DNA from 3 places in the Streptosporangium sp. NPDC003464 genome. Region 1 is predicted to be linked to each of the others. Evidence: riboswitches for the same ligand, from Rfam matches in the RefSeq annotation. Region 1 holds a riboswitch; each other region holds the start of a gene.
The links. A riboswitch is a leader RNA that binds a small molecule or an ion and turns the genes downstream of it on or off. The one in region 1 is predicted to bind cyclic di-AMP.
Positions count from the first base shown of each region.

Region 1 (7,641 bases):
AGCAGACCGTAGAACATGATGCTCTGGAGTCTGCCACACGCTGACACCATTTGACACATCGATCTCACGATCCGAGATGCACGGTCCGCCGACACGGGCTCGGACCTCAGCCGCGAACCGGCCGCCGGTGGCGACAATGGCCCCATGAAGGCGACTTATCTCGACCCTGCCGTCGGGCAGTATCTGCTCGCGCACACCACCCGGCCCGACGACGTTCTCGACGCGCTCGCCGTGGAGACCCGCGAGGCCACCGGCGACAGCGCGGTCATGCAGCTCTCCCCCGACCAGGGGCCGTTCCTCACCATGATCACCCAGCTCAGCCGCGCCGGGAACGTGGTGGAGGTGGGCACCTTCACCGGCTACTCGTCCATCTGCCTGGCCCGGGGCCTGGCTCCGGGCGGCAGGTTGACCTGCTTCGACCTCAGCGAGGAGTGGACGGCGATCGCCCAGCGCTACTGGGACAAGGCCGGGGTCGCCGACCGCGTGGAGCTGAGGATCGGCCCGGCCGCCGAGCGCCTGGAGGAGCTGCCCGGCGGGCAGAGCGTGGACCTGGCGTTCATCGACGCCGACAAGGCCGGCTACCCCGTCTACTACGAGATCCTGCTGTCCCGCCTCGCCCCGGGCGGCCTGATCCTCGCCGACAACACCCTGTGGAGCGGGAGGGTCGCCGACCCCACCGCCGACGACGACGACACCCGGGCCATCCGCGAGTTCAACGACATGGTCATGGCCGACGGCCGGGTGACCTCGCTGATGCTCCCCATCGCCGACGGGCTCACCATGATTCGAAAGCACTGACGAGGAGTTCCCCGAATCCCGGGCGGGCGCAAATCTTTACGGTTACTTTGAGTCGCGTGTCAAACACGTTGCGCCCACCCGCGCGGAGGGGAAGATTGAGACCATGGGACTGCTCATGGACAGACCTGTCACATACCAGATCACCGATCAGACGGAGGTCGAACGCCTCTATCTCGAACTCGTCGATCGATTCGAGAAGCATCGGATCGAGATCATCGACGGCCGGATCGTGGTGAGGGAGTTGCCTACGCTCACCCACGCCCGAATCATCTACCGGCTGCTGCTCCAGCTCATCTCGGTCGCCACCGAGCAGGGGCTGGAGCTCCTTCAGGAAGCCAAGATCTTCCTGAACGCCCAGGCGGATCGCTATGAGCCGGATCTCATCGCCGTTCCGGCCAAGGCACGGCAGTGGGATCCCAACCACGTATACGCGGACTCCACTTTCCTGGTCGTCGAGGTGGTGTCTCCGAGCAGCGTCAAAGATGATCACGTCATCAAGCCTCGGAACTGCGCCCGGGCGGGGGTTCCGCTCTACCTGGTCATCGACGCACTCGACGACAAGGTCAGATTGCTCAGCCGTCCGAGCGAGGACGGATACACCCACGAGGTCTCCGTGAAACTCGGCGACCCGTTCGACCTGCCCGCGCCGTGGAACCTCACGATCGACACGGGCAGGCTGATCGAGATGTGAGTCACGCGAGGAGAGCCCGGCCAGGTGGGAGGCCGGGCTCTTCTCGTGTCCGGGTCAGCAGATCTTGTGGACCCAGCCGTGGGCGTCGGGGCGGGAACCGTACTGGATGCCGACCAGCTCCTCGCGGATCCTGGCGGTGACGGGGCCCTGGGTGCCGTCGCCGACCGTCCAGGCGCGGTCGGCGCCCTTGACCGAGCCGACGGGGGTCACGACCGCCGCGGTGCCGCAGGCGAAGACCTCGGTGAGCTCGCCGGACTCGCAGCCCGCCTGCCACTCCTCGATCGACAGGCGCCCCTCCTCGGCGGTCAGGCCCAGCTCGGAGGCGAGGGCGAGGATCGAGTCGCGGGTGATGCCGGGCAGGAGCGTGCCGGTGAGGGCCGGGGTGAGCAGGCGGTCGCCGTAGACGAAGAACAGGTTCATCCCGCCCATCTCCTCGACGTAGCGGTGCTCGGCCGCGTCGAGCCAGACCACCTGGTCACAGCCCTGCTCGACGGCCTGACGCTGGGCGACGAAGGCCGCCGCGTAGTTGCCGCCGCACTTGGCGAAGCCGGTGCCGCCGGGGGCGGCGCGGGTGTATTCGGTGGACAGCCAGACCGAGACGGCCTTGCTGCCGCCGAAGTAGGCGGCCGCCGGGGAGGCGATCACCATGTAGCGGTAGGACCGGGACGGGTAGTTGACGCCGAGCGCGGCCTGCGTGGCGATCATGAAGGGGCGCAGGTAGAGGCTGTGCCCCGGGGTGGTGGGGACCCACTCGCGATCGGTCTGGACGAGGAGCTCCAGCGACTCGACGAACGCCTCCTCGGGCAGCTCCGGCATGGCCATCCGCACCGCCGACTGGTTGAAGCGGGCGGCGTTGGCGTAGGGCCGGAAGGACGCGATCGCGCCGCTCTCCTGGCGGTAGGCCTTCAGGCCCTCGAAGAGCTCCTGGGCGTAGTGGAAGACCGCGGTCGCCGGGTCCAGGCTCAGCGGGCCGTACGGCGTGAGCCGCGCGTCGTGCCAGCCCTCCCCCTCGGTGTAGTCGATCGAGATCATGTGATCGGTGAATGCCTGCCCGAACCCGGGGCTCGCCAGTACCTGCTCACGCTCGGCTGCGGTGCGAGCGTGGTCGGAGAGCTGCACGTCGAAGCTGAGCTTCTGAGCGGTGGTCATGGCGGAGATCCTTCTCTTGAGGCGGTCTGCCCTTGGATCCATTCTGCGATGGACCCAGGTAACGGGAAACTACTGCATCTGTGTCGAAAACCGGCACTGCCGGGATAAACAAAGACGCGCCTGACAGCTCTTGTGAGCCGCCAGACGCGTCTGGGTGGGGGAGGCGGCTCTGTCAGCCGGCTACTCGGGCGGTGATGTCGTCACCGATCTCGTGAGTGGTCCGGCCGGTCCAGCCGGTGAGCCGCTCGACCAGGTCGTCGGCGACGGCCTGCTCGACCTTGGCGGCCTCGTCGGCCAGCCCGAGGTGGTCCAGGAGCATGGCGACCGACAGGATCGTGGCGGTCGGGTCGGCCTTGCCCTGGCCCGCGATGTCGGGGGCGCTGCCGTGGACCGGCTCGAACATGCTCGGCGCGGTCCGGTCGGGGTTGATGTTGCCGCTGGCCGCCAGGCCGATGCCGCCGGCGACGGCGGCGCCGATGTCGGTGATGATGTCGCCGAAGAGGTTGTCGGTGACGATCACGTCGAACCGCTCCGGCTGGGTGACGAAGAACATCGAGGCCGCGTCGACGTGGCAGTAGTCGGTCTGGACGTCGGGGTATTCCAGGCCGACCCGGTCGAACGTGCGGGCCCAGAGGTCACCGGCGTAGGTGAGCACGTTGGTCTTGTGGACCAGCGTCAGCTTCTTGCGGGGACGACCGAGCGCCTTGTCGAAGGCGTAGCGGACGACGCGCTCGACGCCGAAGGCGGTGTTCAGCGACTCCTGGGTGGCGACCTCGTGCGGGGTGCCGCGGCGCAGCACGCCGCCCGCGCCCGCGTAGAGGCTCTCGGTGCCCTCACGGACGACGACCATGTCGATGTCCTCGGGGCGGGCCTTGCCCAGCGGGGTCTCGACGCCGGGGAAGAGCTTGACCGGACGGAGGTTGACGTAGTGGTCGAGCTCGAAGCGGAGCCTGAGCAGCAGGTCGCGCTCCAGGATGCCCGGCGGCACGCTGGGGTCGCCGATCGCGCCGAGCAGGATCGCGTCGTATCCGCGCAGCTCGTCCAGGACCGCGTCGGGAAGGGTCTCACCGGTCCGGTGGTAGCGCTTGGCGCCGAGATCGTAGGTGACGGTCTCCACCTTCGTGCCGACCGCTTCGAGCACCTTCAGGCCCTCGGTGACGACCTCGACTCCGATCCCGTCCCCGGGGATGACTGCCAGACGAATGTTGCGCGAATCCATGCAGGCACCTTACCGGTCCGTCTCGGTAATCGAACACCGATCTCACCCATCGGACATTTTCGCGCGTACGGGACCTCATGATCCACAGCTGTCCTGGCTCTTATGATCCCTTTGTCCGCTTTTGCGACGTATTGACCCTTTCGTTAAGTTTCGTTATGGTCCTCTGCATTCGAACCGATGCCTAATCCGCCGGGCCGTCCCCCCTTCGGCCTGCGCGGAGCCGGGGAACCACTTCCGGGACCCACGGCCGCCCAGGACTCCGCGCTTCGCCTGGCGGAGCCATGTCCTGAGCCGCCTTCACGGATCCCTTGGGGCGAATCAGCGCTTCGCGCGCCGTAGGGCGGCCTCCACGCCCGAGCCCGACAGCTAACCCGGCCGGCCCTATGGAAGGAACCATCCTGTCCGGCAAGATTCACCCCCGCGTCCTGTCCCTGCTCGTCGCCGGCGCCGCCGTGCTCGCGACCCCGTCCCTCGCGCTGGCCGACTCCCCCAAGGCCGACTCTCCCAAGGCCGACGCCCCCGCCCCCGTCACCGCCACCGCGCCGCTCACCGGGCCCAAGCTCAAGGAGATCGTCACCAAGGATGCTCCCGTGCCCGCCTGGAAGAAGGCCGTGAAGTGGGCCATGTCCAAGCGCGGCACGCCTTACGTCTGGGGCGGCACCGGCAACGGCGGCTTCGACTGCTCCGGCCTGATGCTCCGCGCCTACGGCGCCGCCGGGATCAAGCTGCCCCGCGTGGCCGCCGACCAGTACGCGGCGTTCTCCAAGAAGGTCTCCTGGAAGAACCTCAAGCCCGGCGACCTCGTCTTCTTCCACAATCTCGGGCACGTCGGCATGATCACCAAGCCGGGTTACATGGTCCACGCCCCGCAGACCGGCGACGTGGTCAAGGAGGAGAAGCTCAACTCCTGGCGTCGCAGCACGTTCGTCGGCGGCGTCCGCCCCGACCGCGCGGGCGTGAAGCTCGCCGCCGAACAGGCCAAGCTCGCGGCCCAGCCCGCCCCCACGATGCTCCAGGCCACCCCCTGATCCCCGGAGGGCGCCGGTCACCCGGACCGGCGCCCCGCGGGTCGGGATGAGAGCCCTACCCGGCTAGCGGGTGGGAGCGCCCCCGTTGTCGCGGCGGTCCAGGGCGGTCTGGAGCGCGTCGGCGGCCTCGTCTTCGGCGTCTTCGGGACGGTTCCAGGGATACATGTCGTACATGGCGATTCTCATCTCGGTCGCATGCGGGCAGGGAGAGATGGTCCGGACTCCGGTCACGGATCGGACCGGGCCTGAGTGCCGCGGGTCCGGATCGCGGACCGGCGGCGCGGGGCCGGCGTGCGCCGCCACACCGCGGCGGGCTGCCGGCCTGCCCTGTCAGGCCCCGCCGCGGCAGGTAATGAGTGCGAGAACCTGGCGCATTTCCTGCCAGGTTACCTGCCCGTACGGACACCGTCCCGCACTCCGTACACACTTCTCACATGCTGAGACGCACAACGGCTGCCGCCCCCGGCTTCCCGGGGACGGCAGCCGTCGCCGTGCGCGCTAGTCGGCCAGGTCGACCGAGCGACCGCTGTCGGCGCCGATCTCGGCGCCGATCACGTCGAGCACGTCGGCCGGGATGGCGGAGTCGACGGTCAGCGCGATGAGGGCCTTGCCGCCCTTCGCGTCCCGGGCCACCTGCATCGAGGCGATGTTGATGCTGTGGTCGCCGAGGATGCGGCCGACGACGCCGACGATGCCGGGGCGGTCGGTGTAGGTGAAGAACGACAGGTGGTCGGTCGGCTCGATCTCCATCTGGTAGCCGTTGACCTCGACGATCTTGGTGATCTGACGCGGGCCCGACAGGGTGCCCGAGACCGAGACCGTGCGGCCGTCGGCCAGCACGCCGCGGACGGTGACGACGTTGCGCCAGTCGGGGCTCTCGGAGCTGGTGACCAGCTCGACGGTCACGCCGCGGTCCTTGGCCAGGAGCGGGGCGTTGACGTAGGTGACCGAGTCTTCGACCACGTCGGTGAAGATGCCCTTGAGCGCCGCCAGCTCCAGCACGCGGACGTCCTGGGAGGCGATCTCACCGCGGACCTCGACGTCAAGCCTGGTGGCGACCTCGCCCGCGAGGGCGGTGAAGACCCGGCCGAGCTTCTCGGCCAGCGGCAGGCCCGGCTTGACGTCCTCGGCGACGACGCCGCCCTGGACGTTGACCGCGTCCGGCACGAACTCCCCGGCGAGGGCGAGCTTCACGCTGCGCGCGACCTGGGTGCCGGCCTTCTCCTGGGCCTCGTGGGTGGAGGCGCCCAGGTGCGGGGTGACGACGACCTGGTCCAGCTCGAACAGCGGGCTGTCGGTGACCGGCTCCTTGGGGAAGACGTCGATGCCGGCGCCGGCGACGCGGCCTTCCTTGATCGCCGAGTAGAGCGCGTTCTCGTCGATGATGCCGCCGCGGGCGACGTTGATCAGGCGCACCGACGGCTTGACCGTGTGGAGCTCCTTGTCACCGATGAGCCCGATCGTCTCCTTGGACTTGGGCAGGTGCACGGTGATGAAGTCGGCCTCGCGCAGGGCCTCCTCCAGCGAGACCAGGCGGACGCCCATCTGCGCGGCGCGGGCCGGCTGCAGGTAGGGGTCGTAGGCGATCAGCTCGACGCCGAACGGCTGCAGGCGCTGGGCGACGAGCTGGCCGATCTTGCCGAGGCCCAGGATGGCGACGACCTTCTCGTCGAGCTCCACACCGGTGTACTTCGAGCGCTTCCACTCGCCGCCCTTGAGCGCCAGGTGCGCCTGGGCGACGTTGCGGGCGGAGGCGAGGATCAACGCGACGGTGTGCTCGGCGGCGCTGGTGATGTTGGAGGTGGGCGCGTTGACGACCATGACGCCGGCCTTGGTGGCGGCCTCCACGTCCACGTTGTCCAGGCCGACGCCGGCCCGGGCGACGACCCGGAGCTTGGGGGCGGCCGCGATGGCCTCGGCGTCTACCTGCGTGGCACTGCGCACGATGAGCGCGTCCACGTCGGCGAGGGCGGGCAGGAACTGGGCGCGGTCGGCGCCGTCGGTGTGGCGGACTTCGAAGTCCGCGCCCAGGACCGCGAGACCGGCCTCGGAGAGTTCCTCTGCGACCAGTACGACGGGCTTGTTCACAGGCTAGATCCTTAGAGACGTGGCGGCTGCTGCACGGACCTCACGTATTCTATCGGCGCTTGTGAACGCGTTCACGAGTGTCCCGCGATCCGAGACGGTCACCTGGGGTACCCACCCCCGGAGCATCCATGCGTGGAAAATTCAACTTGGTATTGCTCCAGAGAAAAGTTCACGATTACCCTCATAAGCCGTGGTCCCCTACCTATCGTTCCTCATATGAGCATCGGGAACCCCGCCCTCGGCGATGTGCTCGCGCAGCACGGCGGCCCGCACCGGCTGCTGGCGGCGCTTGCCGAATGGGGACTCCTGGTTGCCGTGCGGCCGGACCGCTCCGTCGTGCTCGGCACGACGCAGGCGGGTGACCGGGTGCTGCTCGGATACACCTCGGCGAGCACCTACGCACGGCACCGTGGCAACCACTCGCTGTCGGCCTGCGACGCCGACACCATCCTCGACATCCAGCGCGTCACCGGTGTGCGGGAAATCGTGATCGACGCCGCGGGCCCGGCGGCCGCCGCCGTGCCCATCGAGGATCTCCAGCGCTACCTGCAGTCGACCCGCACCGGCCCCACGCCGGCGCTGTCGGGCGTGGCCCTGACGGCATACGCGACCGGGGCGATGGCCACGGTCTCGCGCCCGCAGAACCCCCCGGCGGCCCGCCGGCCGGA
Region 1 covers NZ_JBSFPS010000042.1:11,994-19,634, forward strand. The annotation lists gene ACWDS7_RS12310 (O-methyltransferase) at 145-798, shown strand; gene ACWDS7_RS12315 (Uma2 family endonuclease) at 914-1,489, shown strand; gene ACWDS7_RS12320 (branched-chain amino acid aminotransferase) at 1,544-2,638, opposite strand; gene ACWDS7_RS12325 (3-isopropylmalate dehydrogenase) at 2,811-3,857, opposite strand; cyclic di-AMP (ydaO/yuaA leader) riboswitch at 4,026-4,253, shown strand; gene ACWDS7_RS12330 (C40 family peptidase) at 4,241-4,885, shown strand; gene ACWDS7_RS12335 (hypothetical protein) at 4,949-5,071, opposite strand; gene serA (phosphoglycerate dehydrogenase) at 5,384-6,973, opposite strand; gene ACWDS7_RS12345 (hypothetical protein) at 7,190-7,641, shown strand, end outside.

Region 2 (7,641 bases), on a different contig from region 1:
GGTCAGGGTGCGGTAGCCGTACCCTTGACGTGAAGACCAATCCGAGTAGGGGCCGTGATGAGTTCAGCCGGAGAGGGCCTGTCTCGTCCGTTACCCGAGCAGGTTCGCTTACATGTGGTGGAGCTGGCATCCCAGATCCTGGGGTCGATGCCCTCGTCCGCCGTGCCCCTGCCGCTCAGGGGAATCGCCAGGTTCGATCCTCGTAAACGCGCCAAATTGGGCAGCGCGCCGATCGCCGCCCAGCTGGAGAGCGACAAGGAGTTCCGGGAGCTGGTCGCCGAGGCGCTGGGCACCGGCTGGCCCGAGCTGGTCGCGAGCCTCGCCGAGGGCGTCGTGCCGCCGGCCGCCGAGCCCGTCCTGGTCGCCGCCGCCGCCTACCTCACCCGGCCTCCCGGGTGGGCGGAGATGGTGGAGGTCGCCCGCGCGGACCTGGAGCAGTCGGCCGCCGCGGCCGAGGGCTCGGCGCAGGAGCAGACCCTCAACCGGCTGCGCGAGCAGCTCGCCGCGCAGAAGAGCTCGGCCAAGGAGGAGTCCGACCGGCTGCGCGAGCAGCTCAAGGCGGCCCGCTCGGAGATCTCCGACCTGCGCCGCAAGCTGCACGACGCCCGCGAGAGGGCCAGGGCGGCCGACGCGCGGGCCGCCGAGGTGGAGGAGGCCGCGCAGGAGATCAAGGCCGCCGCCGCGTCGGCGGGCAGCGCGGGGGAGAGCGAGCTGCGCCGTCTCCGCGAGCGTCTGGCCGACGCCGAACGGCAGCTGGAGGCCACCCGCCGGGCCGCCCGCGAGGGCCGGAGCGTGGAGGACACCAAGGTCCGCATGCTGCTCGACGCGCTCCAGGACGCCGCCGCCGGGCTGCGCAGGGAGCTCGCCCTGCCCTCCAGCATCAGCAGGCCCGCCGACTCGGTGGTCTCGGTCGCGCCCGGCCGGCAGGGGGTCCAGGCGGTGCCCGCCAGGGCGCTCGCCGACGACGACCCGGTCCTGCTCGACCAACTGCTCGCCCTGCCGCAGATCCACCTGATCGTGGACGGCTACAACGTGACCAAGACCGGCTACGGCACGCTCACCCTCGCCGACCAGCGCAACCGCCTGCTCACCGGTCTCGGGGCGCTTTATGCGCAGACGCGCACCGAGCTGACCTGCGTCTTCGACGGCGCCGAGCTGAACGGCCCGGTCCCGGTGTCGGCCCCCCGGGGGGTCCGGGTGATGTTCAGCGCGCCCGGCCAGATCGCCGACGACCTGATCCGCCAGCTGGTCCGCGCCGAGCCCGCCGGCCGGGCCGTCGCGGTGGTCTCCTCCGACCGCGAGGTGGCCGAGTCGGTCCGCCGGATGGGCGCGCGGCCGGTCCCGTCGGGCCTGCTCCTGCGCCGTCTGGGGCGCGGCTGAACCTTTAGGCCGTATGGTGCGTCGGATCACACTGGAGGTTGATCCGATGAAGATGACCATCGCGCTGGTATGCGCCGCTCTCGTGGCGGGCACGGCCGCCGCCGCCCCCGGCATCCCCCGGGGTTTCCTGCTCTACGAGAAGGCAGCGGCCACGAAGGACAACGACCCCGAGACCAACTGGAAGGTCAGCGACTCGCCGAAGGCGCGGCTCGCGCTGGACCCGTGCGGCAAGAACGCCCCGGGCAAGGCGGGACGGGTCGCCGCCCGGACGGTGACGTTCACCGGTGTCCCGGATTTCATGAAGGTCGAGCAGGTGGTCCTGTACGGCTCCAGGGCGGCCGCGGAGCAGGCCATGGCCCAGGTGCGCGCGGCCCTGTCCGCGTGCGGGTCCCGGACCGACAGCGGCTCCAGCTACCGGTACGTCTCCACGGCCGTGGCCGGGCTCGGCGACGACGCCCTGAAGGTCTCCGGGCAGGTCTACTACGGCGGGAAGGTCGGCGTCGGCGGGGACCGGAGCGTGGTCGTCCGCAAGGGCAGCGCCGTCCTGGTCTACCTCTGGGCCGGGGAGTACGCCAAGCCGGTCAAGCGCGACTGGGCCGACCAGCTGCGGGACGCCACCAAGATGACCGCGAAGATCTGCGGGATCGCGGCCTGCGCTTGACCGCCACCTGCGGTTAAACGAGCAAATCAGCCAAAAAGGTGAGCTGACCCTTACTAGTTCTGTACTATTCCGCCCAGGTCTTTGCACTTGGGGAGGCGGCACTGTGGCCGTGGCAGGTATGCCGGTTGGATTCAGGCGGATGCCGATGGCCGCAGGGCTGGCCCTCGCGCTGCTCCTGCTGCCGGTCGGCGGGGCTCTCGCCGAGCCGAAACCGACGGTCGCTCAGGCCAAGAAGAAGCTGGACAAGCTCAACGAGCAGGCCGACAAGGTCGTCGAGAAGTACAACCAGGCCGGCGAGAAGCTGAAGAAGGCCCGGAAGAAGTACGAGACGCTCAACACCGATCTCACGCGCCAGAACGCCAAGGTCGCCGGGCTCCGCCAGGAGCTGGTCACGATGGCCGTCAGCAGCTACCAGCTCGCCGGTGTGACCGGCTGGCAGGGCCTGATGAGCCAGCCCGACCCCGGGCTGCTGCTGGGTGGCCTGGCCAGGGCCGAGCAGATGTCCGCCGCCCGCGCCCGCTCCCTGGAGGCCTTCGACGAGGCCAACAAGGCGCTGCGCGACAACCGCGACAAGGCCAAGGTCGCCCTGGGCGAGGCCGACGCGACACGCGACGAGCTGGCCGCGGAGAAGGCCAAGGTCGAGAAGATGGTCAGGGCCCAGACCAAGCTGCTGCGCGAGCTCGGCACCTTCAAGACCGGCAACCCCAACAGCACCGGGATCCAGTACAACGGCCCGGCCTCGGGCAACGCCCGGGCCGCCCTGGACTTCGCCTTCGCCCAGATCGGCAAGCCGTACCAGTACGGAGGCACGGGTCCGGGCGGCTGGGACTGCTCCGGCCTCGTCCAGGCGTCCTGGCGCAGCGGCGGCGTCAGCCTCCCCCGTACGACCTGGGAGCAGTGGAGCTGGGGCGCGAGCCGTAAGGTCTCACTGAGCGAGCTCCAGGCCGGAGACCTCATCTTCAGCGAGGGCCTGGGCCACGTGAGCATCTACGCCGGCAACGGCCGGATCGTCCACGCCCCGCAGACCGGAGACGTCGTCAAGGTCGTCCCCCTGTCGGCCTACGGCCGCCGCCTGGTCGGGGCCGTCCGCCCCTGACGGCCGGTCTCCCGGAGCAGCCGCCCGCTGTGCTTGCCCGCCGGGCGCCTGGGCTTGTTCTTGACCGCCGGGTGCCTGCGATGGCTGTCCGTCCCTGATGGCCTCTCCCGGAATGTCCGTTCCCGGAGCGTCCGTCCGCCCCGACCGCCGGTCTCCCGGAGTGTCCGTCCGCCCCTGACGGTCAGGCGCTTGGAGTAGCCGGCCGCTCCGGGCCAGGCGTACGGCCCTGCCTCAGGTCCGCCGGACGCCCCTCGCCGCGGCTCTCGTGAGAGGCGTCCGCGTTCAGCGGGGGCGTCGATGTCCCGCGCGGCCGCCCGGGACCCGGGAGGTCTGGCGGCCACCACCGCCACGGTCTACGACACGGCGGGCCGGACCGCCAGGACCACCCGGCCCGGGGGCGTGGGGTGGGCCCCGCCCCCGGCCGTGCTCTCCTATGCCCTGGGCATCGGCAGGGTGCTGGAGGAGCGGCGCGTCGACGGCGCGGGCACGTTCACCGCCCGCTACGGCGAGGAGGGGGTCTTCGACGCCGACGCCGACGTCGACGCCGACCGGAGCCGCCTGGCGGCGATCACCGCGGAGGCGGACAACGCCTGCGAGTCCTGGCCCGGCGACCCGCTCCGCCGGCGGGGATCGAAGATCGCAATAAGTGTGACTGATGTTACATAAAAGACGATCTTCACATGATGCTCAGGAGAATGTGACGAGAGTCATAACGGGATAAGAGAACCGCCTATCACGCAGGGATTACGGAACTTCGGAAGTCCTTGTCGATCTCCATTTCCTTTGCATTGCTTTGCTGAAATTTGGGGATCGGAGTACCTTCTGGCGTCGCGGTGGCACGCCATGTCACCGCGATGGATGCCTGCCCGGAAGCCGGCATTCCGCTAAAGAATCCAACTGGCCGCCGCTCCCCTGAGGGGTCGGACCCCACCCGCGGCGGCCTGCCGAATCCGTGCAGCCAGGAGGCATGGAACCGGGGACCCAAGGGCCCTCAAGGTATGGCCAGGGGTGAATCGGCATATGTCATGCCGTAGGGCGACTTCCCCGCCCGAATCCGTCAGCTAACCCGGTAGGCATCAGTGGAAGTCCCAAGGAGAAATCCTGTCTACCACCCTGCGTAACCCTCGTCTGTCGCGCCTTGCCCGCCTTTCCCTCGGCGGTGTCGCACTCACCCTGACCGCCTCCTCCGGAGCGGTCGCGCTGGGCTCCGCGGCGGCACAGGCGGAGACGGACAACGTGCATGTCATCCAGGTCAAAAGCACCGCGAAGGCCGCCAAGGCCGGGACGGGCAAGACCAGGAAGGCCGGCACGAGCAAGGTCGCACGACAGAAGGCGAAGGCGGCCAAGGCCGTCTCGGCGGCCACGAAGCAGATCGGCGATCCGTACCGGTGGGGAGCCTCCGGTCCCGGCGCGTTCGACTGTTCCGGGCTCGTCCAGTACGCGTGGCGCAAGGCCGGCGTCTCCCTCCCCCGGATCACGCACAGCCAGTACCGCGCCGTCAGGAAGAAGGTCTCGTGGCGCAGCCTGCGCCCCGGTGACCTGCTGTTCTTCTACGGCAAGGGCCACGTGGGCATGTATGTCGGCAAGGGCAAGATGGTCCACTCGCCGAGCAGCGGCAAGACGGTCCGGACCGTGCGGCTGAAGGGGTACTACAAGTCCTCCTTCGCCGGAGCGGTCCGCCCCGGCGGCTGACGGAGGGAATCGGCCCCGCCCATCCCCGGTGGAGACACCGTTGGCGAAGTAGATCAAAAAGCAGCGGCCCCGTGATCACGTCTGTGATCACGGGGCCGCTATTGTCGTTCTTGCTCGCGGATGGAGTCGTGGGTGTCGCTGCGTTCGACTGGTCCAGATCAGATCCCGACGGCAACCCTGATGGTAGCCCGGGCAGCCTTCCCGAAAGGCAGCCTGGCGATCCGCATCCGAGATGCGTTGGGTGTCCTGTTCCAGGACGGTGACTTCGCCGTGGCGTTCTCCGCTCGTGGCCGGCCAGCGCTGTCCCCTGCTCGGCTGGCGCTGGTGTCGATCCTGCAGTTCGGCGAGGGATTGTCCGACCGGCAGGCGGCTGAGGCCGTGCGGGCGCGGATCGACTGGAAGTACGCGCTCGGGTCAGAGCTGACCGACGCCGGCTTCGACCACTCGGTGCTCAGCGAGTTCCGGGCTCGCCTGATCGCAGGGTCGCTTGAACAAAGCCTGCTGGACACGATCCTGGAGCGTGCCATGACCGCCGGGCTGCTGCGAGCCGGTGATCGGCAGCGGACGGACTCCACCCATGTGCTCACGGCTATGCGCACGATGAATCGGCTGGAGCAGGTGCATGAAACGGTGCGCGCCGCGCTCAACGCGCTGGCCGCCGCCGCACCTGACTGGCTGCTCGCTCAGGCCGAACGTGGGTGGTTCGAGCGCTACGAGGCTCGCGTTGAGGACTATCGACTGCCCCAGAACAAGGCTGAGCGCATTCGACTTGGCCACGAGATCGGCGCCGACGGGAACGGCGTCCTGCGTGCGGTGTACTCGCCCGGCCGCTCCCGGATGGCTGCGCGACCTCCCCGCGGTGCAGACGCTGCGCCACGTATGGATCCAGCAGTACGTCACCATCGACGATCAACTGCGCTGGCGAGCCCCTGACGAGCAGCCGCCAGGCACGATCCGCCAGATCTCTCCGTATGACGGCGAGGCCTGATCGGGAACCAAGCGCGACTCGCACTGGGACGGCTACAAGGTGCACCTCACCGAGACGTGCGACACCGACGCCCCGCATTTGATCACCAACGTGATCACCGCCCCGTCGCCTGGCAGCGACTACGAAGCCACCGACCAGGTTCAGGAGGCCCTGGCCTCGCACGAGCTGACACCGGCGGTGCATCTGGCCGACAAGGGCTACATGAGCGCGCACAACCTCGCACGCGCCGATCGCCGCGGCATCGAGCTGCTGGGACCGATGATGCCCGACAACGCCTGGCAAAGCGCCGAGGGCAACGGCTTCGCCGTCAGCGACTTCACCATCGACTGGGACAACCGCGTCATGACCTGCCCCGCCGGAGCCACCAGCCTGCCCTGGGCCAACGAAACCGACCAAGGCGGAACCCCGGTCATCCGCGTGCGCTTTTCGATGCGTGACTGCAAGGACTGCCCCAGCCGGGACCTCTGCACCCGCGGGGCCAAAGGCCGACGCATCACCCTGCGCCCGCAGGAGGAGCATGAAGCCCTGCAACGCGCACGACAGAGGAAAAGCATCGACGAATGGCAGCAGCGCTATGCCCACCGGGCAGGTGTCGAGGGCACCATCGCCCAAGGTGTCGATGGCTTTGGCCTGCGCAGATCCCGCTACCGCGGGACCGCCAAGACCCATCTCCAGCACCTTCTCATCGCCGCGGCGATGAACCTCACCCGGCTCGACGCATGGCTTACCGGAACGCCGCTGGCCCCGACCCGCACCTCGCATTTCGCCGCTCTGCTTCCGGCAGCGTAATGAGATTCAACTAAGAAGGTCAGTGCAGCGGAGCGTACGGCTCCCACAAGGCCGCGAGCGCCGCCACGGCTGCGAAGGCCACGAACTGCATGACCACGATGCCATTACGTCGGCGCCGCCAGGCAGCAACCACAGTGACGATCAAGATCAAGGCCATGACTGTGAAGGAGCCGTAGGCGACGGTGGAGCGAAAGGTCATCTCCGCCTGCCACTGCGCGGGAGAGGGGTCTCCGCCCGAGCAGAGCACAGTGGCGCCGTCGCACAGCACGCTCCGGTTGCGTGCCCAGTTGATGGCGAACCCCGTAGCCATCAACAGAGCCACGTCCCCAATCAGCACTGCGACAGTGGCGACGATGCGCCCGGTTAAGTCGTCCGTCTTCACGGGCAAAGCCTAGAGGCCGCGCGGATCCGGCGTGCATCCCGGAGCTGGTTGTCATCCCCGTCCTCACAGGCGTGTTTTTGGTGGTCTCAGCGGTGAAGCTGGCCAGGCGCGCCCCCTCAACACGTGAAATGGCCCCGTGATCACATTAGTGATCACGGGGCCGCTTCTGTCTTATCTACTTCGCCAACGGTGTCTCCCCGGTGGATGGACGGGGCCGCTCCATGTCCGTCGAGTGGACGGGGCCGCTCCATGTCCGTCGAGTGGACGGGGCCGCTCCGTGTCCGTCGAGTAGCATCGACTCATATGTCCGCCCCGAGAGGGCGCCGCGCCGTGCTCACCGGGATGCTGGCGCTGATGGGCGCCGGCCTGACCGCCGGAGCGGGACCGCTTCCGCAGCGGACGCGCGACCCCTGGCCCGGCTCCGCCACCGTGGTCCGCGGCGAGCACTCCGTCGTGATCGGCCACCACGTCCCCCGGGCCGACCTCCGCGACCTGGCGTCGCGGGCCGACCGCGCCGGCCGCGCCGTCGGGCGGATCTGGGGGCCGGTCCGGCCGGTGATCCTCTTTCCCGCCACCGACGCCGAGGCGGCGGCGCTCGCGGGCGCCGGGAGCACCGGCGGCCTGGCCGCGATGGCCACCGCCGACCGGGTGAT
Region 2 covers NZ_JBSFPS010000073.1:12,296-19,936, forward strand. The annotation lists gene ACWDS7_RS18260 (NYN domain-containing protein) at 118-1,380, shown strand; gene ACWDS7_RS18265 (hypothetical protein) at 1,427-2,041, shown strand; gene ACWDS7_RS18270 (NlpC/P60 family protein) at 2,181-3,137, shown strand; gene ACWDS7_RS18275 (hypothetical protein) at 3,435-3,803, shown strand; cyclic di-AMP (ydaO/yuaA leader) riboswitch at 4,070-4,228, shown strand; gene ACWDS7_RS18280 (C40 family peptidase) at 4,374-4,829, shown strand; partial or broken gene ACWDS7_RS18285 (IS1182 family transposase) at 4,962-6,606, shown strand; gene ACWDS7_RS18290 (hypothetical protein) at 6,626-6,988, opposite strand; gene ACWDS7_RS18295 (hypothetical protein) at 7,292-7,641, shown strand, end outside.
Region 2: another riboswitch for cyclic di-AMP. It lies ahead of ACWDS7_RS18280 (C40 family peptidase); the one in region 1 lies ahead of ACWDS7_RS12330 (C40 family peptidase).

Region 3 (7,641 bases), on a different contig from region 1:
CTACGAGACCATCGGATCCGATCATCCGCGGGCGGTGGTGCGGCCCCCGGGACTTCCGGGCCCGCACCACCGCGCTCATACCGGCTCAGGAGATGTGGAGCAGTGTGTCCGTGTTCTCCAACCTGGCCACGGCATGGCTGATCTGCGGCATGTCCTCCGAATAGGTGAGGGAGGCGATCGCCTTGGACGCCTGCTCGTAGCGCTCCATCAGCACCCTGGAACGGCCCAGGCCGAAGCCCAGCAGGCAGTTGGCCACCGGGTCCGGGGTGAGCTTGTCCGCCGGGACGTCAGTGGGACAGGCGGCGGGCAGGGACTGGCCGTTCATCGGGTCGTACTCCGTGGGGGACGAGGTGCACCGCCCGTCTCCGAAGGGGGACTGATCGGGCAGGCACGAGGCGTAGGTGTCCCGCGCGGTCCGGAACATCTTGGAGATCATGAGGTCGTCGCCCAGATCCGACGGGATCCTCTGTGCACTGAACAGTGCCATCTTCATCAGATCGTCCTGCTCGATCGTCTTCGCCCAGCCGATCTTGGAGTATTCCCGCAGCAGGGTCGCCGCCCTGGTCACCGCCTTGTAGACCTTCAGGGCCTCATCGATCTGGCTCCCTTCCACTCGCCGTCGACCTTGACCGGGCCGGTGAAAGGCGCACTCGTGACCGTCTGCATGAGTGCGGCATGGAGCGGTATCTCGACGTCATGCACATACCGCTCCTTGGGGATCTGCTCCCTGTTGTGGTCGGCGGCGTAGTGCACGTACCCGTCGAGCACAGCCGAGGCGTCATGGAGGGCGATCTCCTGCAGGGCGGCGAAGATCTCCGCGCCCCAGCTGTCGAGCTGGGAGCTCAACGTGGAGATCTGCAAGTTCACCTGGTAGAGCTGCGTCTGGGTGATCCGGCCCATCCGGATGACCTCGTCGAATTTGTTCACCATGTCGGTGTAGATCACCGACAGCTGGGCGTCGACGGAGTCGAAGCGGGCCTGCATCTGCTTCCCCAACTCCGAGATCTCGTCCCGCAGCGCCATGATCTCGCCCTGGACGCCGCCCGGCATGGAGTCGGTGAACAGCGGCAGCAGAGCCTGGACGCCTGCCATGACCGCCCCGAGCATGTTCGCGGTGGCCACATTGCTCAGCACGCCCAATCCCATGCCGGTGGCCGCGGGCAGGAAGTCGCTGATGGCCTTGCCGATCTGGTAGCTCGCTCCGGCGACGATCTCCAGAGTCCTGCCGAAGTCCGTGTCGACCCAGCCCGACAGCTGACCGAGGATCTTCAACGCGAGGTAGGAGTTCTGCAGGGCCTGGTCCCAGTCGACCTTGTCCTTGACGATCTCACCGTAGGTGTCGAAGTCGATGGCCGGGGTGTAGTCCGTCAGTGACACGTGCTCGGGGATCTCCAGCCTGTCCCCCCCAATGTGCGACATCGGGCCGATAGGCGTCGGCGGTGGTCCACCAGGACGATGCCCTGTTGTAGACCAGCACCTGGCTGGGCGCGGTGGCCGAGGCGTCGTCCATGGCCCAGCCGACGACTTTCACCTGGTTTCCCCACCCCGGCTGGTGCTCGACCCTCTCCAGCTCGCCGTACGGAGCCGATGCGAGGGTCAGGGACGGGGCTCTGCCCTCGACGAGCTTGCGCACTCGGGCCGGCCGCTTGAACCCTCGGGCGGCGCGGCGGTGATGTGCAGGTCCACCAGGCCGTCCGGCGACCCCTTCCGCTTCTCCTCCGCCTTCTCCCTCCGCTTCTCCCGCTCCGTCCCCTTTCCGTCGGGCGGCGCCGCCTGTCCGGGCGGCGCTGCCGGCAATGTGACAGCGCGTGCGCTCCAGCGGCGCCGTCCGCACTCCGGGGAGGCTGCCTGGGATGTCCAGCGACTTCAGGACAGCCGGGGACACAAACCGACAGAGCGCCTGGGAGAGAAGAGAAGAAGGTAGATACGTGGAGGCGTCGCAGGTAGTGCTCAACGAGCACTACTCGCCCCAGTCGCTGCAAGTCGCCGCGTGGGATACGCCCACAAACCGGCTGTCCGGGAACGGTTGGGCGCCCCGGCCTGCGCCCGCGCGGCATCGTCCACGCGCGTGGGCAGGTCAAGCCGCTCGGCGGCAAGCAGGAGCGCGTCCTCGCTCCGCCGAGGGGCGGCAAGCCGCGTGACGTCCCGCTTCCGGAAGCGTCGCGCTGCGGCTCGCCGCCCGCATCAAGGTCGCCGCGTGTTCGTCAGGGCCGTCGCCACAGCGGCGCAGGCGCAGGTCAGGACAGGACAGCAGGACGCTAGTACATCGAGATGTGCGTGTGGTCGAAGTGGTTGGCGGTGACGCCGCCGCGGTCGGACATGGGACGCCAGCCGGAGCCGGAGTTGATGCGCTGGCGCCAGATCACGTATTTGACGCCGAGGCTGGCCCTGTTCTTGACGGCCCAGGCGGCGATCTCGTCGCCGAGCTTGACGTGGGCGGCCGAGGGCATCGAGCCGCCGGTGCTCATCATGAAGTCGCAGGCGCGGCCGAGCGGGTGTTCGCCGCCGTCGTTCACGGCCCGGTAGCAGCCGACCGTGTAGGGCAGGGCGAAGCGCTTCTCGATGGCCTCGCGCATGATCCGGGTGCGGTCGGTGATGTTGTCGGCGCCCGTGGGCAGTTGGGGCGCCCAACTGCCGTCGGCCCGGCGGCCGGAGCCCGTGGGGACGAGCGCGTCGAGCTTCTTCTCGATGGCGTCGATCAGCTTCTCGGCCTCCTTGCGCTGGGTGGCCACCGCCGCGGTCTCCTGGCCGATCTGCTCGGTGAGCCGGGCCGCCTTCTCCGCCGCCTGTTTCTTCAGGTCCCGGCTCTGGGCGAAGCCCTGCAGGTAGGCGCTCTGCTGGGCGGTGAGCTGCTGCATGATCGCGGCGCCGCCCATGTCGATGTTGGTGGAGAACAGCAGGGACGGTAGGTCGCCGGTGCTGCTCTGGTAGCGGAGCTGGGCGATGGAGTCGACCTGCTTGTCGGCCTCCTGGTAGGCGGTCTCGGCCTTGCGCAGGTCCGCCTTGGCGACCACCTCCGCGGCCTGGGCCTTCCTGAGGGACTCGCGCTTGGCGGCGTAGGTCTCGATGAGCGTGTCGACCCGCTTGTTCAGGTCGGCCAGTTCGGCGCGGAGCTGGGACTCCTTGGGTTTGGGGGCCGCGCTGCCCGCGGTCTTGGGCTTGGGGGCCGCGCTGCCCGCGGTCGCCGTGCCGGAGGTGAACGCGAGGACCGAAACCACGGAAATGGTCAAGGCCGCATGGCGACGGAACGTGGGGGATAGAGCCGCCACGACTCTCCTCTCCATCCGCCTACCGGGTTAGCTGACGGGTTCGGGCTGGAGGAAGCCCTTCCACCGAAGTGGTTCACCCCAAGTGCGGTGGTTCCCCGGCTCCCGGGCGACGCGCCCGGAATTAGGCATTTCGGACATTAGGTCCGATGTGTGAGGATAGTAGTGGTAAACCCCAGGTAACGCGACCCCAATCTGAGACTAATAAGTGATCATCCTGTGACAACTTCTCGCAAAAGGCGCGCCGCCTCCTCGGGAAGGACGTCGTTCACGAAAGCCCCCATGGCCGACTCCGACCCGGCGAGATACTTCAGCTTGTTCGGCGCCCGCCGGATGCTGAACAGCTCCAGGTGCGCGTAGGAGAGGTCGCGCCCGACGTTCACCGGCGCCTGGTGCCAGGCCGCGACGTACGGCATGACCACGCCGTACAGCCCGTCCAGGCGGCGCAGCACCTCCGTGTAGAGCGGACCGAACGCCGCGCGCTCGGCGGGCTCCAGCGCGCCCAGGTCGGGGACCTGGCGGTGCGGGTAGAGGTGGACCTCCACGGGCCAGCGCGCCGCGGCGGGGACGAAGGCCGTCCAGTGCTCGTTCGAGGCGACCACGCGGATCCCGGCCTCCCGCTCGGCGGCCAGCACGTCGGCGAACAGGTTGCGGCCGGTCCGCTCCCGGTGGCGTCCGGCCGCGGCGAGGGAGAGCTTGGTGCGCGGGGTCACGTAGGGGTAGGCGTAGATCTGGCCGTGGGGGTGGGCCAGGGTGATCCCGATCTCCGCCCCCCGGTTCTCGAAGCAGAACACCTGCTCCACGCCCGGCATCGCCGACAGCTCCGCCGTACGGTCGATCCACGCCTCCATGACCAGGTCGACCTGGTCGGCCGAGAGCGCGGAGAAGGAGGAGTCGTGATCGGAGGTGAAGCAGACCACCTCGCACCGCCCGGCCCCCGGGCGGACCTCGCTCAACCCTCCGACCTGGTGGTATTCGCCGATCTGGGAGGAGAAGGAGGGGAAGCGGTTCTCGAAGACGACCACGTCGTAGGAGGCTGAGGGGACCTCGGTCAGATGGCCGGGGGTCGACGGGCACAGCGGGCACTCACTCGCCGGGGGGAGGAAGGTGCGGCCCTGGCGGTGCCCGGCCACCGCGATCCACTCCTCGGTGAGCGGGTCGTAGCGCAGCTCGGAGGCCGCCGGGCGGGGCGGCAGGTCCCGCTGGTCGATCGCGCCGCGGTCGGCGCTGTCGTGCCGGTCGAAGTAGAACAGTTCCCGGCCGTCGGCCAGGTGGGTGATGGTGCGCTTCATCGGCTCAGCGCCTCGCTCTCCTGCTGCGGCTCGGTGATGATCAGCTCGCCCACCTGGGCGGTGAGCTCGTCGCGGGCTTCCTCCGGCAGGCCGGAGTCGGTGATCACCACGTGGGCCTGGGCCAGCTCGGCGATCGTGCTGATCCCCACCGTCCCCCACTTGGTGTGGTCGGCGAGCACCACCAGGCGGTGCGCGGAGGCGACCAGCTCGCGGTTGGTCTCCGCCTCCAGCAGGTTGGGCGTGGTGAACCCGGCGCGGGCGCTCATCCCGTGCACGCCGAGGAACAGGGTGTCCACGTGGAGCCCGCGGATCGCCGCCACGGCCACCGGCCCGACCAGCGCGTCGGAGGGGGTGCGGACGCCGCCGGTCAGCACGACGGTGCGGTCCGGGCGGGGGGAGCGGTGGAAGACGTCGGCGATCCGGATCGAGTTGGTGATCACCGTCAGGTCGGGCACGTCGACCACGGAACCGGCCAGCGTCCAGGTCGTGGTCCCGGCCGACAGCGCGATGGCCGTGCCGGGCCGGACGAGCTGGGCCGCGTGCCGGGCGATCGCCTCCTTCTCCGGCTGCTGGCGCACCGACTTGGCGGCGAAGCCGGGCTCCTCGGTCGAGCCGGGGCCGGCGACGGTGGCCCCGCCGTGCACCTTCTCCACCAGGCCGCGCTCGGCCAGCACCTCGAGATCCCTGCGGATCGTCATGTCGGACACGCCGAGCTCGCGGACGAGGTCGGCGACCCGGACCCCGCCGCTGCTGCGCACCCGCTCCAAAATCGCCTGCTGCCGCTGTTGGGCGAGCATTGACCAACTCCTTAATCAAACAGATTCCACCAAATTATCACGGGGCAGCTGGGTGATCGGTGTTGAATTCTGGTGAATAGCTGCTCACAGCCGCTCAAGCTCGGCATGGATGTTCGCCCTGGCCGAGGCTTCGAGATCGGCGATCTTGAAGATCGCCGGCAGGTCGAGCAGCGCGCGCAGCACCGCCGCCCGGCCCTCCCGGAAGGCGTCGTCGGGGACGAAGGAGTACTCCTGGCGCACGGCCGCCGCGTAGGCCGCGTAGATCTCCGGCGGAGCGGCCAGGATCGCCAGGTCGGCGTCGCACAGCACGGCGCCGTCCGCGTCGCCGGGGGCGGGGTCGTGGGTGGCGGTGAGCCTGACCAGCCGGGCCACCGTGGCGACCGCTCCGGCGGGCAGCCCCATCTCGGGCAGCATGCGCTCGGCCAGCCGGGCGCTGCGCTCCTCGTTGTCGCTGCGGTGCGGGTCGTAGACGGCGTCGTGGAACCAGGCCGCGAGCCGTACGAGGTCGGGATCGGCCGCGCTCCCCGCCAGTGTGTCGATGTGGGCCAGCACGGCCTCCAGATGGTCGGCCGTGTGATACCTGCGGTGCGGCTCGCCGTAGCGGGCGATCAGGTCCCGCCCGAGGCCCTCGGCCTCGGGCCCGGCCAGGGACCGCCAGCGGTCCATCAGCTCTGCGCTCATGCGGGGAGCCTAAAACCATGGTCAGCGCTCGTGTCGGCCACCCCGCGAACGGTGAGGATCCGGTCATGCGACTGACCTCTGTCCTGCTCGTCCTGATCACCGTCACCGCCTGCGGGAACGGCGGCGGCACGGCGTCGTCGCCCCCGCCCGCCCCCACGCCCAGCGCCCTGTTCACCCCGCCCCCGGTCGCCTTCGACGAGGCCGCCGGCATCGCGGCCAGGGACGGCCGGGGCGGGCGGGTCACGAGACTCCACCTGTACGGCCCGCAGCCGCCGATCGTGTGGCTGGCGGCGGTCCTGGGCGGCGACGGGGTGCTGGCCGAGCTGCGGGTGGACGCGACCACCGGGAAGGTGGTCGACAGACAGGCCGCCGACCCCGAGGCCGCCGGCACGGCGGCGCACCTCGTCGCCGGCGACGAGATCGGCGTCGCCGGGGCGCGGGAGGCCGCGGCCAAGGCCGTGCCGGGCGGCTGGATCACCGCCGCGGGACTGGAGGAGAGACGCGGCGGGGTGGTCTGGGCGATGGAGGCGGTCGACCCGGCCGGGCGGACCAGGAAGATCGAGGTGAACGCGGCCACCGCCGCCACGAGAATCGTCCCTTGAGCCCTTGTACGGCATGCCTCCGAGGAGGAATGTGAAGGCCGGACCCTACGCAGAGGGGCGGTCGGCATGGGCAGACGGGCACGTAAGAGCCGGGCACGCAGGAAGCGGAAGGCCAACCACGGCCGACGGCCGACGGCCCGCTAGCTAGCTGCGGCGGCCCCACGAGGCGAGCAGCCTGGTCTGGGGGTCGGTGTCCGAGGCCACCGGCTGCTGCTCTCCTATGACGCCGGCCTGGCGGTAGCCCTCCTCCGTGCGGGCGAACCAGACCGCGCAGGTCTCGACCAGCTCGGGGTCGAGCCGCTCGTCGGCGCCGATGGCGCGGGCCAGGTCCCAGGTGTGGATGAGGGCGTCGGCGAACAGCTCGGTGATGTATTCCTCCCCGGCCACGTCGCCGAACGACAGGTGGACGGTGCGGGTCAGGGACCCCTCCCCGGCCGCCGCCTGGGCGGCGGCCACCGCCGAGGTGTCGAACGCCTTCAGCGGGTCGTCACCGAGCAGGTCGCCGTCGAAGGCGTCGCCGAGCTCGGCGACGGTCCGTCCGGCGAGCAGCTCCGGAGCCCAGCGGTTCTCCCCGACCACATGGTTGACCAGCGCGCGCACGTCCCAGTCCACACACGGCGTCCTGTTCCCCCACTGCTCGGGCTTGATCCGGTGCACAAGAGCGCCGAAGTCGTCCAGCGTGCGTCGGTAGGCCTCACGTATGTCGATAGTCATCATGTCCTCCCGAGTCGTCATTTCGACCGTAACTCCTGAGTCGTACGGAGTCATCGCGACCGTGGGCCGGACCGGACGGCGCGCGCGGGCAGGAGTGCTCCGGGGGCGCGGCGGCGCGGTTGGCGCTCTGCGTGAGCGCGCCGCGCCATAGTGTCATCCATGGGGGAAGCATCCGGATCGGCTGGATTCTCGCGCGGCTTCAGGCTGGTGATCGGGCTGGCCGCCGCGGTGGTGGCGCTGGCCGGGGTCAGGGCGGTGGCCGACATCGCCGGCCCGGCCTTCCTGGCGC
Region 3 covers NZ_JBSFPS010000117.1:19,958-27,598, reverse strand. The annotation lists gene ACWDS7_RS25060 (hypothetical protein) at 86-613, opposite strand; gene ACWDS7_RS25055 (hypothetical protein) at 583-1,419, opposite strand; gene ACWDS7_RS25050 (coiled-coil domain-containing protein) at 2,259-3,218, opposite strand; cyclic di-AMP (ydaO/yuaA leader) riboswitch at 3,272-3,407, opposite strand; gene galT (galactose-1-phosphate uridylyltransferase) at 3,479-4,558, opposite strand; gene ACWDS7_RS25040 (DeoR/GlpR family DNA-binding transcription regulator) at 4,555-5,355, opposite strand; gene ACWDS7_RS25035 (HD domain-containing protein) at 5,440-6,036, opposite strand; gene ACWDS7_RS25030 (PepSY domain-containing protein) at 6,102-6,638, shown strand; gene ACWDS7_RS25025 (50S ribosomal protein bL37) at 6,705-6,782, shown strand; gene ACWDS7_RS25020 (TIGR03086 family metal-binding protein) at 6,783-7,355, opposite strand; gene ACWDS7_RS25015 (AI-2E family transporter) at 7,512-7,641, shown strand, end outside.
Region 3: another riboswitch for cyclic di-AMP. It lies ahead of ACWDS7_RS25050 (coiled-coil domain-containing protein); the one in region 1 lies ahead of ACWDS7_RS12330 (C40 family peptidase).